DNA from 2 places in the Chengkuizengella sediminis genome. Region 2 is predicted to be linked to the other one. Evidence: predicted binding sites of a transcription regulator. Region 2 holds the regulator's gene; the other holds the start of a gene.
What was found. Region 2 encodes Rex, which represses fermentation and respiration genes when NADH is low (regulators of the CRP and FNR family bind a similar motif). Its sites were predicted from a motif close to TTGTGAAATATTTCACAA; they were not measured.

Region 1 (8,455 bases), on a different contig from region 2:
AAAACATAAAGGAAAAACGATGGATGTACAAAAAGATTCATCTATTCGGCGTTTAATGCAAATATCTGTCCTTTGTAATAATGCTACTTTGCAAAAAACATCAGATAAACAAAACAAAAAAAGAAACCAAAAGCAACAATCAGACTGGAGCATTGATGGAGATCCTACTGAGGGGGCTTTACTTGTATTGGGTGCTAAAGCAGGTATGACATATTCTTCCTTACAAAACTTATATCAAAGAGAAAAGGAGCTCCCTTTCGATTCAGAAAGAAAAAGAATGTCTGTCCTAGTAAAACATCAAGGTGGAAAGTTAATATGTACAAAAGGGGCACCTGATTTATTGTTAGATCGTTGTTCTTATGTTCTATGGGAAGGGAAAGTAACCCCTTTGAACGAAACATTAAGAAAGAAAATTTTATCTGCTAACGAAGCAATGGCCAGATCTGCTTTAAGAGTTTTAGGTTTAGCTTATCGAGATATAAGAAAGTCAGAATCACAAGATGATGATGAGGCTTTAGAAAATAATTTAATATTTGTTGGATTAACAGGTATGATAGATCCTCCTCGAAAAGAAGTTCATGAGGCTATATTTAAATGTAAAAAAGCAGGGATTAAAACAGTGATGATCACAGGAGATCATCAAACAACAGCGGAAGCGATTGCCAGACAATTAGGAATTGTTTATAAAGATGGTGGTCGTACAATCAATGGAAAACAACTCGCTAAAATGTCAGATGATGAGTTAGATCAAATGATAGATGATGTGAATGTATTTGCCCGTGTTTCACCTGAGCATAAACTAAGAATTGTTAAATCTCTCCAGAGAAAAGGTCATGTTGTAGCAATGACAGGTGATGGTGTAAATGATGCGCCTGCTATCAAGGCTGCTGATATTGGGATTTCGATGGGAATAACGGGAACGGATGTTTCTAAAGAGGCATCTGCATTAGTGTTAAGTGATGATAATTTTACTACTATTGTGTCAGCAATTGAGGAAGGTAGAGGCATTTATGAAAATATTCGTAAATTTATTCGTTACTTGCTTGCTTCGAATGTAGGGGAAATTTTAACAATGTTTATTGCTATGATGATGGGAATGCCGCTTCCTCTAGTTCCTATACAAATTTTATGGGTGAACTTGGTTACCGATGGATTACCTGCTATGGCACTAGGGGTAGATCAAGCTGAGGATGATTTGATGAAACAAAAACCCCGCCCAGCAAAGGAAAATATATTTGGCAGAAGGTTAGGTTGGAAAATTATTAGTCGTGGGATTGTCATTGGGATATGTACACTTGCTGCGTTTTGGATTATCTTAAGAGAAAACCCTGGAGATCCAGATACGTTAGTTAGAGCACAAACGGTTGCATTTTCAACTCTTGTGATGGCTCAACTCATACATGTTTTTGATTGTCGAAGCTCACAGTCAATTTTTCATCGAAACATATTTCAAAATATGTATTTAGTTATAGCGGTGTTATCCTCTGTATTGTTGTTATTAGGTGTATTATATATTGACGCTCTTCAACCTATTTTTAAAACAGTAGGTTTGGGCTTAAATGAATGGTCATTAGTATTAGTATTTGCAGGAATTCCGAGTTTCTTCTTTGGGGCTGGAAGTGTAATTAAAACAATGTTTAGAAAAAAGAAAAGAATCAAATTTAGCTCCAAACCGATGGCAAGGTAACACTTACCCCAGAAAAACAATACCCACAAAAGTGAGGATAAGTCTGGAAGATTAATCCTATTACTTTTGCGGGGCCCAGAATATAAACATCCAAAAAGTGAAGCAAAGCTATGAAGGTTAATTATCTAAAGAACTTTCAAAATCACTTAGTAAGTGGTTAGGAGGTTCTTTTTAATGAGATTGGATTCACAAGCATGGGTATGTAAAATGTATTATTTAAAGTGATTTCGTTTCTGAATACAAAATTAATGTATTAAAATCTATTTTATTACTTGAACAATCATGTTAAATTATTGTAGATTAGATTGAAGGAGTGATTTTAATGGAATTTACAAAAATGAATGGTTTAGGCAACGACTTCATTATTGTTTCGGGGGAAAAACAATTACCAGAAAAAGCTTCAGATTTAGCGATTAAAGTTTGTAATAGATATTTTGGAATAGGTGCAGATGGTTTAGTATATATTCTCCCATCACAAAAGGCAGATTTTATGATGCGGATTATTAATTCGGACGGTTCAGAAGCTGAGCAGTGTGGAAATGCAATTCGTTGTGTGGCAAAGTATGTATACGATCAAGGATTAACAAATAAAACAGAAATTTCAATTGAAACCATTGGTGCGGGTGCACAAAAAGTATGGTTGAACGTAAACCAAGGAAAAGTGAACACCGTAAAAGTGGATATGGGAGAACCAATATTACAAGGGAAACAAGTACCAACTACAATAGATCAAGATGTTGTAGTGAACTATCCTATAGAGGTTGAAGGTAGACAATTTCATTTTACAGCGGTATCGATGGGAAATCCTCATTGTGTGATTTATGTAGATGATGCAGTGAATTTTGATTTAGCAACATGGGGTCCAAAACTAGAAAAACACCCACTATTTCCTAATAAAATTAATGTGGAGTTTGTCTCGATAAGAGATACTTCTTTCATGGATATGCGTGTATGGGAAAGAGGAGCTGGTCCTACATTAGCTTGTGGAACTGGAGCATGCGCAACTGTAGTTGCTTCTGTTTTAAACGAAAAATCTGATCGTAATGCAACGGTGTCCTTAAAAGGTGGGGATTTATTCATTGAATGGAATGAAGAAGATAATCATGTATATATGACGGGTCCAGCTGAGGAAGTGTACCGAGGAAAACTTCTTTAAAATAACCAAAGAAACCTTCAAATCACTAGAATGTGGTGGGGAGGTTTTATTTCAGATTTCTACATTTAAACATGTATATAAAATGAATTTTTTATGAACTTATGATCATTTGTGATAAATATCACATCCTTACTCCTTGGGCGCGCTTACAATTTAAAAAGAAATACCATTAATTTAAGGAGTGTGGGTGGGATGAGATTAAAAGAATTTTTAAGAAGTGGACATAACCCAACATTATTTGCCTCATTTTTATATTTTGATATTAGTTTTATGATATGGGTTCTACTTGGTCCTACAGGTACGTTTATCGTTGAGGATTTAGGACTTTCCGATTTTGAAAAGGGTATGATGGTTGGGATTCCAGTATTGGGTGGAGCTTTATTACGCATTCCTATGGGATTAATGGCAGATCGATTCGGTGGAAAACGTATTGGTCAAATCGGTATGATTTTAACGATGATCCCATTAACATGGGGATGGTTATTCGCAAACAATCTTCCTCAAATTTACATGTTAGGATTTTTACTTGGTGTCGCTGGAGCAAGTTTTGCCGTTGCGTTACCATTGGCAAGTCGTTGGTATCCTAAAAAACATCAAGGTTTAGCCATGGGGATTGCAGGAGCGGGTAATAGTGGTACGGTCATAGCAACGTTGTTTGGACCACGGTTAGCTGAAATGTACAGTTGGCAGGCTGTTTTTGGAATAGCACTTTTACCATTACTCATTGCGTTTGTGGTATTTACTATATTAGCTAAAGATAATCCTAAAGCTGTAAAACCTATGAAAGTTTCAGAATACATGCAGGTGATCAAACATAAACATACATGGTTGTATAGCTTTTTTTATAGTTTGTCTTTTGGTGGTTTTGTTGGTTTAACAGGTTATTTAACTTTATTCTTTTATGATCAGTATGGTGTAAGTAAGGTTACTGCTGGAGATTTTGTTACATTATGTGTTTTTGCAGGTAGCTTTATACGTCCGATTGGAGGGTACTTCGCAGATAGATATGGAGGATTACGTTTATTAGTTTTTTTATTTAGTGGTGCGATGATTACATTATTGATAGTAGGTATGCTTCCTTCAGTTTATGTAGCATTAGCTATGTTGTTTTTAACATTACTATTTTTAGGTGCAGCCAATGGAGCACTCTTTCAAGTTATCCCTGTCCAATTTCCTAAAGAGGTCGGACTTTTAACTGGCTTTGTTGGGGCTGCTGGTGGATTAGGAGGATTTTTCCTTCCCAATATATTAGGTACTTTCAAAGAACTTACTGGAACATACACCTATGGCTTCTGGTGGGTATCTGGGACTATTTTAGTTGCAATTGTTATATTAGTAGTTATGCAAAAAACAAGTCGAGTTAGGAATGCTCAAGTTATGGTTAATAAAGTTTAGATGATCGATAAATCACAGATAAGTGTTTTAATAAATTTAGTGTCAATAAGCTGATAAAAAAGGATTGTCGGAAGTCTATTAAGATTTTATCAACGACTTAAAGCAGTCCTTTTTTTGCTATAACATAAATTTTTAAACAATTACTTATACTGGGTTTTTAATAAGAAGATTTGCTTAATTACTTATCTTTCTACCCGTTTTATGATACATTTAAGTATAATATTTTAAATGTGGGGGATGGAAATGAAACCAGATTTGCGCGAACTACTTAAAAACAATATTATTACCGGTGATGGCGCAATGGGAACCTATTTATATAACCTTGGATTTCCAGTAGGTATTTCGTATGAAGAGTTTAATATGATTAGACCTGATGTCATAGCGGACGTGCATCGTAAATATTATGAAGCAGGAGCTCGTTTGATTGAAACTAATACATTTACTGCAACTAGAGAAAAGTTATCTAAATATGGTTTAGAAAATGAAGTGAAAGCCATTAACCGTGCTGGGGTAGAAATTGCTCGAAGTGCTGTTGGTGAGGATGCATATGTTGTCGGGGCTATTGGCTCCATTCGAGCTGGTCGTCGAAATAACATCACAACAGAACAATTAAGAAAAGATTTTGAAGAACAAGTTGATGCTTTATTAAATGGAATAGTAGATGGATTTATTCTAGAAACTTTTTTTGATTTAGAAGAGGCAATTATACCTATACAAATCATTCGTTCAAAGAGTGATCTTCCAATCATTTGTCAATTTGCTATTGAGGATGCAGGACGTACATCTGATGGGTTTTTTATATCAGAAGCATTTCGTCAAGTTAGAGAACAAGGCGCTGATATTGTGGGATTAAACTGTCGAAGTGGTCCTAATTTGATGTTAAGAACATTGGAGAATGTTTCTCCTCAAGAAGAAGTGCCGTTATCTGTTTTTCCAAATGCAGGAATTCCGGATTATGTGGATGGGGAATATACTTACATGGCTTCACCAGAATACTTTGCTCAAAGTGCATTGCGTTTTGCCAAGTTAGGAGCTAAAATTATCGGTGGCTGCTGTGGAACTACACCTGAGCATGTTAGTGCAATTACTGATGCACTTAAAGGTTTTGATCCACAAGACCACATTCCACTACCTACCAGACCTACTAAAGATTCAATAGTTCATCATAAAACTAGCGTTTTTAACAATATAATAGAAGAAAAAGAACCTTCCATTGTTGAAATTGTTAAACAAAGACATACAGTTATCGTTGAGTTGGATCCACCGAGAGATTTGGATATAAGCAAGTTCATGTCAGGGGCAGAAGCTTTAAAACAAGTGGGTGCAGATGCCGTGACTATGGCAGATAATTCATTAGCAGTGACAAGAATGAGTAATTTAGCTTTAGGACAGTTAATTAAGGAAAAACATGATGTCCGTCCATTAGTGCATATTGCTTGTCGTGACCGTAATTTGATAGGTTCTCAGACTCATATGATGGGGCTGCATGCTCTAGGTATTGATCATGTTTTAGCGGTAACAGGTGATCCGGCTAGATTTGGTGATTTACCAGGTTCTAGTTCTGTGTATGATACTACTTCCTTTGAAATGATTAGAATGATTAAACAGCTTAATGAAGGCATTTCTTTTTCAGGAAGACCACTAAAGCAAAAAGCAAATTTTGTAGTAGGAGCTGCCTTTAATCCAAATGTAAAACATTTGGATAAAGCGGTAAAACGACTTGAAAGAAAAATTGACGCTGGAGCTGATTATATTATGACCCAGCCTGTTTATGACCCCAATTTAATCGAAGATGTATATGAAGTTACCAAACATTTAAATACTCCTATTTTCATAGGGATTATGCCACTTGCAAGTGAGCGAAATGCAGAATATCTTCACAATGAAGTGCCTGGAATACAATTGTCAGATGAAGTAAGAAAAAGAATGGCAGGTTTATCAGGCGAAGAGGGTAGAAGAGAAGGTGTAGAAATAGCAAAGGAATTATTAGATGTGGCTGTAAATTATTTCAAAGGTATTTATTTGATCACACCTTTTATGTCTTACAAAATGACTGCTGATTTAACGCAATATGTATGGGTAAAAACAAATCGTTACGATCATTACTTGTACCCAATCTCAAAATGAATTAAAATAAAATATTGGATGTGTCTAAATGTTACAAAGTATGACTGGTTTTGGTCAAGCCATCCGGTTGATGAAAGGTTATCAAATTCAAATTGATATAAAAACAGTCAACCACCGTTATCGTGAAATTAAAATAAAAATGCCTCGTGAATGGTTGGCACTTGAAGAAAAGTTAAAAACAATCATTCAAAAAAGGATTCAGCGTGGTCGTGTAGAAGTATTTATGACAATAGAACAGCAGGATTCCCACACTGAGCAACAAGTGGAGATAAACTGGCAACTAGCAGATCATTATTTTCAAGCTGCTGATCAGCTTAAAACTCGTTATAAACTACAAGATTCATTATCGCTAAAAGATCTTATGCTTATTCCTGATCTAGTTTCATTGCGTAAAAATCTACCTGATCAAGATGAATTGATGAATCAAATCATTTCGGATTGTTTAGAGGAAGCTTTGCATCAATTATTAGAAATGAGATCGAAAGAAGGAAGTCATTTACGCAAAGATTTAATGAAACGAGTACAAGTGATGGAGGAACTCCATACACAAATTCAGTCTATGGCACTATCAGCAGTTGAACAAATGCGTGAAAGATTATTACAGAGAATTCAAGAAGTTTATGACAAACAATTAGATGAATCTCGTTTTACTATGGAGGTTGCCTTAATTGCAGAACGTGCTAATATAGATGAAGAGTTAACCCGTTTGTTAAGTCATTTTGAGCAATTTAATACATTGTTTAATCAAGATGAGCCTGTTGGGCGCAAGCTTGACTTTTTGATCCAAGAAATGAACAGAGAAGTTAATACGATCGGATCAAAGTCTAATTTTACCGAAATCACAAACAAAGTCGTTGATTTGAAAGCAGAACTAGAGAAAATTAGAGAACAAGTTCAAAATATTCAATGAAAGCCATGATCTTCATATGTATATCAAAGAGGTAATCTGTGAATAGGTAATAGGGAGGAACTGAAATGGGTATAAAACTTATTAATATTGGTTTTGGTAATATTGTTTCTGCAAATCGTATTATTTCTATAGTCAGTCCAGAGTCGGCACCCATTAAAAGAATTATTCAAGAAGCACGTGACCGCCATATGCTGATTGATGCTACATATGGACGTCGAACACGTGCTGTGATATTAACAGATAGTGATCATGTGATATTATCTGCTGTGCAACCTGAAACAGTAGCCCAAAGACTTACAAGTAATAAAGAAGATGAAGACGAATAATTATGGAGAGTGTTATGGATAAAGGATTATTAATTGTATTGTCCGGTCCTTCTGGTGTAGGAAAAGGGACAGTATGTGCAGCACTGCGAAGACAAAAACCTGAACTTATTTATTCAATATCAGCTACTACTAGACAGCCTCGTAAAGGCGAAGTTGATGGTGTGAACTATTTCTTCAAATCAAAAGAAGAATTTCAAAAGATGATACAAAATAATGAGCTTTTAGAATGGGCAGAGTACGTTGATAATTATTACGGAACTCCCATTGATTTTGTGAAAAAAACGATTGATTCTGGTGAAGACATTATATTAGAAATAGATGTGCAAGGTGCTTTGAAAGTAAAGGAGAAATTTCCTGAAGCTGTCTATATATTTCTAGTTCCTCCTTCGATTGATGAGTTGAAAAATCGTATTGAAGGAAGAGGAACTGAGTCAGCAGATATCATAAAACATCGATTAACTATGGCTCAAGAGGAAATTGAATTATTGAAACATTATGATTATGCTGTGGTCAATGATAAGATAAAAAATGCATGTGCAAAGGTAGAATCTATTATTGTAGCAGAACATTGTAAAAGATTTCGATTTATTGAGAACAAAACAAAAGAAGAGGTGTAATGATGTTATATCCATCCATTGATGAAATTGTTGATAGAATTGATAGCAAATATTCACTTGTTGTAGCCGTTTCTAAAGAAGCGAGATTACTTCGAGATGGCAAGCATGTAAAATTAGAAAAAGTAAAATCACATAAATATGTTGGTAAGGCATTAGAAGAGATTTATAATGATCACATTCTAATCATAGAAAACAATTAAAAATACTTCATTTTTTAAACAACCTGAGGGTTGTTAT
Region 2 (8,455 bases):
GCACAGCTCATGGAACGTGATATTCCATTACTTCATAAGATTTTTCCTGCTCATTTTCGAGCAGCTGTATTAAAAGGTAGGAATCATTATCTTTGTCTAAGGAAATTTGAAAGTAAAATTAATTTAAAGGATATTGCAGATACACGTGAAGATCGTATTACAGCGGGGCAAATGATAGTATGGTTAAGTGAAACGAATCACGGAGATGATGAGGAAGTTTCATTTGGAAATAAGGGGAAGGAATTTTGGATGGATGTAGCAAGTGATGCTGATTCTTGCTTGAATCGATCATGTCCATGGTTTAAAAAATGCTTTTATCATCGCGCTAAATATCAGGCAAATCAAGCGGATGTAATCATTACAAATCATTCTATGATCATGACAGATGTTATTGCAGAAAATCGCTTGTTGCCTTCTTATGGTCATCTTGTCATTGATGAGGCCCATCACTTTGAACAAGTAGCCAGTCATCATTTGGGAAGTAATCTTACTTATTTTTCATTGATTCGAATATTCACTTGGCTTTTTAAAGATAGCAAAAATGGTTTATTGCCTCAGCTTCGTTTTCAACTGGAGCATATGGAGGAAATAGATGGTCATATATTTACAGGGAAAATAGATAAAACCTATGAAAAACTAATACAAATTAAAGAAGAATGGGACATTTTATCTGGCTTGTTTTATGATGTTATCATAAATAAACGAAATACCTCTTCTATTGAAGCTGGACAAGTCGTACTTCGTTTAAAAGTTGATCAACTGCCTGAATCTTGGAGTTCGATTAAAACTACTGAACAAAACATATACCTAGAATTAAACGAAGTTTTGAAAACATGTAATGAATTGTTAACTATATTAAAAGAATATCAAGATGAATATGATTTTCAAAGTTTATCAACGGATCTATCCGGTGCAATGAAAGATTTGTTTCAATTTAGGGACGATCTTAGATTGTTTGTGCAAATGAATGACTACAATGAAGTTTATTGGATAGAAGCAAATGCTCATTTTAAACAAAAATCAATCCAATTAAAACGAGTACCTATTGATGTAAGTGAAATATTGAAACAAAACTTTTTTGAAGTGAAAAATAGTATAATAATGACATCAGCGACAATGTCTGTTAATGAATCTTTTCAATATTCATTGGAACAGATTGGTTTAGAAGAAGATTTGAAAAATGAAAAACTTCGTGCTGTTCAGCTTCCTACAGCTTTTAATTATCGAGATCAGTCCTTAGTTTGTATACCAAGAGACTTTCCAGCTATTCGAGGTGCTGATGGAGATGAACATTTTATACAAAGCTTAACAAATTCTTTAGTTGAAGTAGCTATAGAAACACAAGGTAGAATGCTTGTATTATTCACATCCTACCGAATGCTTAAGCAGGTATATGAGAAACTAAAGGAGGTTTTAAAACCGCAAGGTTTTCAAATATTAGGTCAAGGTGTAGATTCAGGAAACAGAAGTAAATTAACACGTATGTTCCAAAAAAGTGATAAAAGTATATTACTAGGTGCAAGCAGTTTCTGGGAAGGTGTAGATATTCCAGGTGAAGCACTTAGCTGTTTGGTCATTGTTAGATTACCATTCCAGCCTCCGAATGATCCTGTTGTTGAGGCAAAATGTGATTATTTAAAGGAAAAAAAGCAAAATCCGTTTATGAAGTATTCTGTTCCTCAAGCAGTCATAAGGTTTAAACAGGGGTTTGGAAGACTCATTCGCACTGAAAAAGATAAAGGTGTCGTCATTATATATGATACCCGAGTTATTCATACACAATATGGTAAACATTTTCTGTATTCACTTCCAAAACCTAAAATCGAACATATGAAGTCAGAGCAAATGGTGCCACGAATCCAAGAATGGTTCTTGGATTGATGAAGTAGGAAAAGAGGTTGTGTGAAATGAAAAAAATTTCTGAAGCAGTTGTGAGAAGACTCCCGATATATTTAAGGTTTTTAAATGAATTACATGTTAGAAATATTCAAACTGTATCATCTAGAGATTTTGGAGAGAAATTAGGTATGAACCCTGCCCAGATACGTAAGGATCTTAATTACTTTGGAGAGTTTGGGAAAAAAGGAATCGGTTATGATGTACCTTATCTTATTGAAAAAATTCAACAGATATTGAAGTTAGATCAGACAAATCATGTTGCACTAGTTGGTGCAGGTAATTTAGGTCATGCACTGTGTAATTATAATATTTATTTAAAGAGCAATATGAAAATCACGGCTGTATTTGACGATTTCCCTGAAAAAGTAGGGGGCAAAATTAACAATTTAATCGTTCAGCCAATGAACGAGCTTACAGAAACCGTTCAATCACAAAAGATCAGAATAGGCATTATCACTGTTCCAGCCAGTGAAGCACAAAATGTAGCGGATGCTTTTGTGAAAGCTGGTGTTGAAGCCATTTTAAACTTTGCACCAAAAATTATAAAGGTTCCTCCAGAAATTAAAGTGCATCATGCAGATTTTACAACTGAGCTTCATAGCTTAGCATATTATTTAGACTAGAAATGATGATATCTTAGAAAGATAAGATCCAATCCAAACTGAGGTGATGGAACATCCTATGTCAGAAACGAATAATACATTATTAAAAGTAATTGGTAAGGTTTTATTAAGCTTATTATTGGCATTATTCATAACATTTATATATACAATAATCTCCACAAGTCTTTATGTTTTAATATCCAATGATCCCGTAGCCCTTGAAACTATCGCGGGTTCTGTTAACTTAAAAGAGCCGATGATTGTTTTAGTCTTGTATATACCTCAAGCTCTTGGTTTTATATCCGCAGCTATTTTGATGTATATAATATTTGAAAAAAAACAGAAGTGGTTTATGGGATGGAAGCAGAGTGATTGGGGAAAGCAGTTTTTTTTTGGTTCACTAATAGGGATATTATTAATGTCTATCTCATTTTTAATGATTTGGATATTGGGTGGGATTACGATTGAATCAGTACGTTCTGATTCTCAATTGTGGTTTCAGTTAGCTTTAGCATTAGTGATTTTTATCTTAACTGCTGTAAATGAAGAGCTGTTTTGTAGAGGTTATTTGCAAGGGTTGTTTAAATATCATTATGGTGCATGGCCTGCTATACTAAGTTCAAGTTTCATTTTTGCAGGATTACATATGTTAAATTTATCTGTATTTGACTCCCCAATTCCGCTGATCAATATATTTTTAGCTGGTGTATTACTTGCGGTTAGCAGGGAAGTTAGCGGTGGGCTTTGGATGCCAATTGGGATACATTTGACTTGGAATTATTTTCAGGGAAATATTTTTGGATTTGAAGTTTCAGGAAATGAAGTGAATTCATTGATTAAAAACCATACTCAAGGTCTAGAATTTATAAATGGTGGATTATTCGGTGCTGAAGGCAGTGTAGTGGCTACCTTCGTTCTTCTTGTTGCCATTTTTTCTTTTATTAAAATGAATCATAAGCAACATTCATATTTGACTTTATCGTTACGTAAACGTTTATAATTAATACATAAGAAAGTGAAAATGGAAACATAAAAGAATCTAAATGGATGTATTGAATTGAAAAGAGGAATCAAGAATGAAATTACTCATTAAAAATGGAACATTTATTACAATGAATGGACATGAAACGATAAAAGATGGTTATATGGTAGTTGAAAATGAACTTATTCAGTATATTGGAAAAGAAAAACCAGAAGGTAAAAATGACTATGATCAGATAATTGATGGTTCTAATCGCATCTATATGCCTGGATTAGTAAATACACATAACCATGCGGCAATGTCATTATTACGTGGTTATGCGGATGACATGGCGCTTCAGGTATGGTTAGAGGATAATATGTGGCCTATGGAAGCGAAGTTTACAAACGAAGAAGTGAGATGGGGCACTCAATTATCCATCTTGGAAATGATTAAAGGTGGAACAACTTGTTTTGTAGATATGTATGATCACATGGATGAAGTAGCACAAGCAGTAGAAGTTTCAGGTATGAGGGCTTCTTTAACCAGAGGGATGATCGGTTTTGGTGGGAAGGAAGTGCAAGATGCTAAGTTAAACGAAGCAAAAACATTTGCAAAAAATTGGCATGGAAAAGCGGACGGAAGAATTACAACGATGATGAGTCCTCATGCTCCTTATACTTGCACTCCAGAGTTTATAGAGAAAATTGTACAGGCTGCGTCAGAACTTCAACTGCCCATTCATACACATATGTCAGAAACACAACATGAAGTTTTGGAAAATGAGAAGCAGTACGGTTTAAGACCTGTAGCACACTTGCAAAAGTTAGGCGTGTTAGATCAACCATGTCTTGTAGCTCATGCAGTTCATCTAACGGATGAAGAAATTGGAATATTAAAGGAACATTCCGTTCATATTTCTCATAATCCAGGGAGTAATTTGAAATTAGCAAGTGGAATTGCCAGATTACCTGAACTAATGAAAGAAGGGGTTCTTGTTTCTTTAGGTACAGATAGTGCGGCAAGTAATAATAATTTAGATATGTTTGAGGAAATAAGGTTAGCTGCATTAATCCATAAAGGAAACACATATGATCCAACAGCAATTCCTGCAGTAGATGCGTTGCGTTTAGGAACAATTAATGGTGCAAGATCAATATGGTTAAATGATGTTGGGATGTTAAAAGTAGGTATGAAAGCAGATTTTATCGCTCTAAATAGCAATCAAGCTCATTTATTACCTAAATCAGATGTTATATCACATGTCGTATATTCAGCAGCTGCAGGTGATGTTGAAGACGTTTGGGTGAATGGAAATCAGCTTGTTAAAAACAAAGAACTTCTGACTTTAGATGAGGAAAAAATTAAATACGAATTTAATGCCTGTTTTGAAAGGTTGACCAAATAAATTATGGCTCGCGAATATGAACGATCTTTAAAAAAACAAAAATTAATTAGATATAGTGTTCTCATTTTTTTATTTCTAATTATCGTATTTTTAGTGTTGCGATGGTATTATTTAACGATTCAAAGTCCACACCGAGCGGAAGTAAATGAAGCCGTAACGAAAGCATATGCAGAGACAAATCTTATTGAAGTGATGGATACCGATACTTTTATTGGAGACGACGTTTATACGATTATTTATGGTAAAAATAAAGAAGAGCAGGATATTATCGTTTGGCTAAGTGAAAATGATGTCCATACCGAGCTGGTTTCTGATGGCATCTCTAAGGAAGAAATAAAAGAACGTATATTAAACAATGAACCAGATATTGAACTTTTACGTGTCACTCCAGCAAAATGGACAGATGAATGGGCTTGGGAAGTATTTTATAAACGTGACGATGAAAAAGGAACGAGACATTATTATGATTTTTATCAATTTGAAGATGGTGAATGGTTAGAAACATATACAATGAGTGTAATGAGATAAAAGATGTCCGAGAAAATCGGACGTCTTTTTTTCTATTTCCACAGATTACATTCGAAGCAACACACACAAATGTGATATACTAGTTGTACATACTAAAGTGATATACTAATGAAGGAGGCGTATATATGAAGTTTCGTCCTATACCCATTTTAGTTAGTTTAGTGATCTCTTTTTCTGTTTTATTTGGCGGATGGTCTCTATACAATAGTTACGCCTTAACAAATCCAATGACAGATATTGTTTCAAATATAGATGGTGTGAACGATGTAAATACAACTTTTGACACGGAACAGGTAACCATTGAATTATCAATAGATCCAAACATTAGTTTGAGAGAAGTCATTCAACAGATTGAATTAGAAGGTGAGTCTGTTATTAATAACCGTGAAGTAACATATCACATAATAGATAATTCTAATGACAAGATCGATCAATGGTGGTCATCTTCTTTATTTGATGTTGCTCAAGCAATGGATAATCAACAGTATGGAGATATTCCTTTAAAACTTGAACAGCAAAAACAAAAAGTAGAAGGTCTAGAAGTGAAAACTGAAATGGATGATCAGAATGTTTATGTACAATTAAAGCTTAATGAACATTATAAAGTCATCATTTTACCACGAACATCTGCGGAACTGGAGGTCTGGTAATTATGAATAAATACGGAAAAGAAATTGCTTTGGGTTTTCTTCCCGTTCTCATTTTCTTTTTATTATATATTGGTGTTAACGTGACACCCATAGTTGTATTATTAGCGTTAGGCTTTGGGGTGTTTTATTTCACTAAAGTAAAAGGAACTGTTGGTATTCAAGGGGAGCGGAAACGTTCTGAAGCTAAGATTTCACATTTAACTTTTGAAGATATTGGCGGACAAGATAGTGCGAAAAATGAGCTGAAAGAAGCATTAGATTTTTTAATTCACAAAGATGAAATAGCAAAGTTAGGGATTCGTCCTTTGAAAGGGATCTTGCTAACAGGACCTCCTGGAACAGGTAAAACATTGTTAGCAAAAGCAGCAGCTCATTATACAAATTCAATATTTGTTTCAGCATCAGGAAGTGAATTTGTTGAGAAATATGTTGGAGTTGGTGCTAGTCGTATACGTGATATGTTTAAAGAAGCAAAAATGAAAGCTATCAAGGAAAAAAAGGAAAGTGTTGTTGTTTTTATTGATGAAATTGATGTCATTGGAGGCAAACGTGATGGTGGGCAGCATCGCGAATATGATCAAACTTTAAATCAGTTGTTAACTGAAATGGATGGTATTCATACAGCGGAAACACCTCGTATACTTATGATGGCAGCAACGAACCGTAAGGAAATGCTGGATAGTGCTTTGCTTCGTCCAGGACGTTTTGATCGTCAGATTCAAGTTGATCTCCCAGATAAAAAAGGCAGATTTCATATTCTTAATATTCATGCAAAAAATAAACCAATAAATAAAGAGGTAGATTTAAATAAAGTTGCAGCTGAATCTTATGGATTTTCCGGTGCACAGTTAGAAAGTGTGATGAACGAAGCCGCTATTTATGCGATGAGAAATAAGGAAAATAATATACAGCATAAACATCTTTCTTTAGCAATTGATAAGGTGATGATGGGTGAAAAAACGGATCGAGAATCAACAAACGAAGAGCGAGAAAGAGTTGCTCTTCATGAGTTAGGTCATGCTATTATGGCTGAATTAGTTCGCCCTGGCTCCGTTTCACAGGTGTCATTAACCCCTAGAGGTCAAGCACTAGGATTTGTGCGTCATAATCCGCAGAAAGATCAGTATTTGTATACGAAGAGTTATTTAGAACAGCAAATTCAAATTACTTTAGGTGGTTCAGTAGCTGAACAAATGTTTTATGGAGGTAGAAGCACGGGATCAAGGAATGATTTCGAACAAGCTTTAAATCTAACAGAAAATATGATTTATTCAGGTTTAACTGAACTAGGTATTGTGAACCAAGATATGGTGACAAAAGAGGATTTGTTAAAAACAAGCAAAGGTATTTTAGATGACTTAACTATAAAAACGCGTGCGGATTTAGATCATTATAAACCTGTATTTGAACAGTCTTTACAAATACTAATTGATGAAGAAGTTTTAAATGGTAACCAGTTTAGAGAATTAATGCAAAATAAATAGATCAAAAGTCTCGAATCACTTAATATGAAATATCAAATAGGACCATCCTCATGATGATTATGACTCATTGAGGATGGTTTTATTATGTTTCTTGAAATTTTGAAACGAATTTCCTATTTACGATCATCATTAAATTCTGTAAGATTTATACATAAAGTGATATATTAATGTCTTTAAATATTGATATTTGGAAACTAAACATTAAGCGACTTTTTTTACATAAAAGAAAGAACTGAATTAAATAAGACTGTATGAGGTGATAAAAATGGAGACACCACAAGAATTAATGGATGAATTTGTTGGCGCATCAGTTAGATACGGGGAAGCATTAGAAGTTGGAGATTTTAATCAGACCATCATAGAAAGAGCTACTATTTATAAAATTCGAGAATATGTGAATGGTTCTGAATATGTGGATGAATTTAAAAAGCTGTTAGATCACTCGAATGATTATGTTAGATATAAAACGGCATTTTGTATAATGCCATTTGAACCTGATAAAGCAAGAGAGATTATAAAAGAACTATCACAAAAAAGTGGTTTTTGGGATATAGGTCGAAAGTAACAAAAAACCATGATAAGGAGATTACACCTTAATCATGGTTTTTTTTATGCATGCATTTATAAATAAGAAAAATGCTTCATATGAATAAGATAATATTTATTAGAGAAAATTTGAAAAAGGAGGGTAATAAGATTGCAGAAGAAAAAGAAATTAGTAGTTTTGTTTTTATCATTCGCAATATTAGTAAGTAGTTTTATGTCAAGTATTAGCGCAGAGACTATGACCAAAACAACTATCATTGAAACAAGCACGACAACATTTGGAGCTTCAATTACAAATACTTTAAGTGAACATCAAGATATGTCTAGAGATGAACTTGTGAGTAAAGTAAGAGAATTATTTCCAAACAAATTTGATT

Region 1: the regulator Rex is predicted to act here: its motif matches at 2,953-2,970, upstream of EPK97_RS01695 (nitrate/nitrite transporter).

The regions. Positions count from the first base shown of each region.
Region 1 is NZ_SIJC01000001.1:344,033-352,487, reverse strand. It holds gene EPK97_RS01705 (calcium-translocating P-type ATPase, SERCA-type) at 1-1,687, shown strand, start outside; gene dapF (diaminopimelate epimerase) at 2,010-2,843, shown strand; gene EPK97_RS01695 (nitrate/nitrite transporter) at 3,036-4,238, shown strand; gene EPK97_RS01690 (bifunctional homocysteine S-methyltransferase/methylenetetrahydrofolate reductase) at 4,482-6,365, shown strand; gene EPK97_RS01685 (YicC/YloC family endoribonuclease) at 6,394-7,275, shown strand; gene remA (extracellular matrix/biofilm regulator RemA) at 7,341-7,601, shown strand; gene gmk (guanylate kinase) at 7,616-8,218, shown strand; gene rpoZ (DNA-directed RNA polymerase subunit omega) at 8,221-8,418, shown strand.
Region 2 is NZ_SIJC01000002.1:378,354-386,808, forward strand. It holds gene dinG (ATP-dependent DNA helicase DinG) at 1-1,881, shown strand, start outside; gene EPK97_RS06380 (redox-sensing transcriptional repressor Rex) at 1,908-2,522, shown strand; gene EPK97_RS06385 (CPBP family intramembrane glutamic endopeptidase) at 2,581-3,501, shown strand; gene EPK97_RS06390 (amidohydrolase) at 3,578-4,870, shown strand; gene EPK97_RS06395 (cell wall elongation regulator TseB-like domain-containing protein) at 4,874-5,398, shown strand; gene EPK97_RS06400 (cation transporter) at 5,524-6,048, shown strand; gene EPK97_RS06405 (AAA family ATPase) at 6,051-7,532, shown strand; gene EPK97_RS06410 (hypothetical protein) at 7,798-8,097, shown strand; gene EPK97_RS06415 (YcdB/YcdC domain-containing protein) at 8,230-8,455, shown strand, end outside.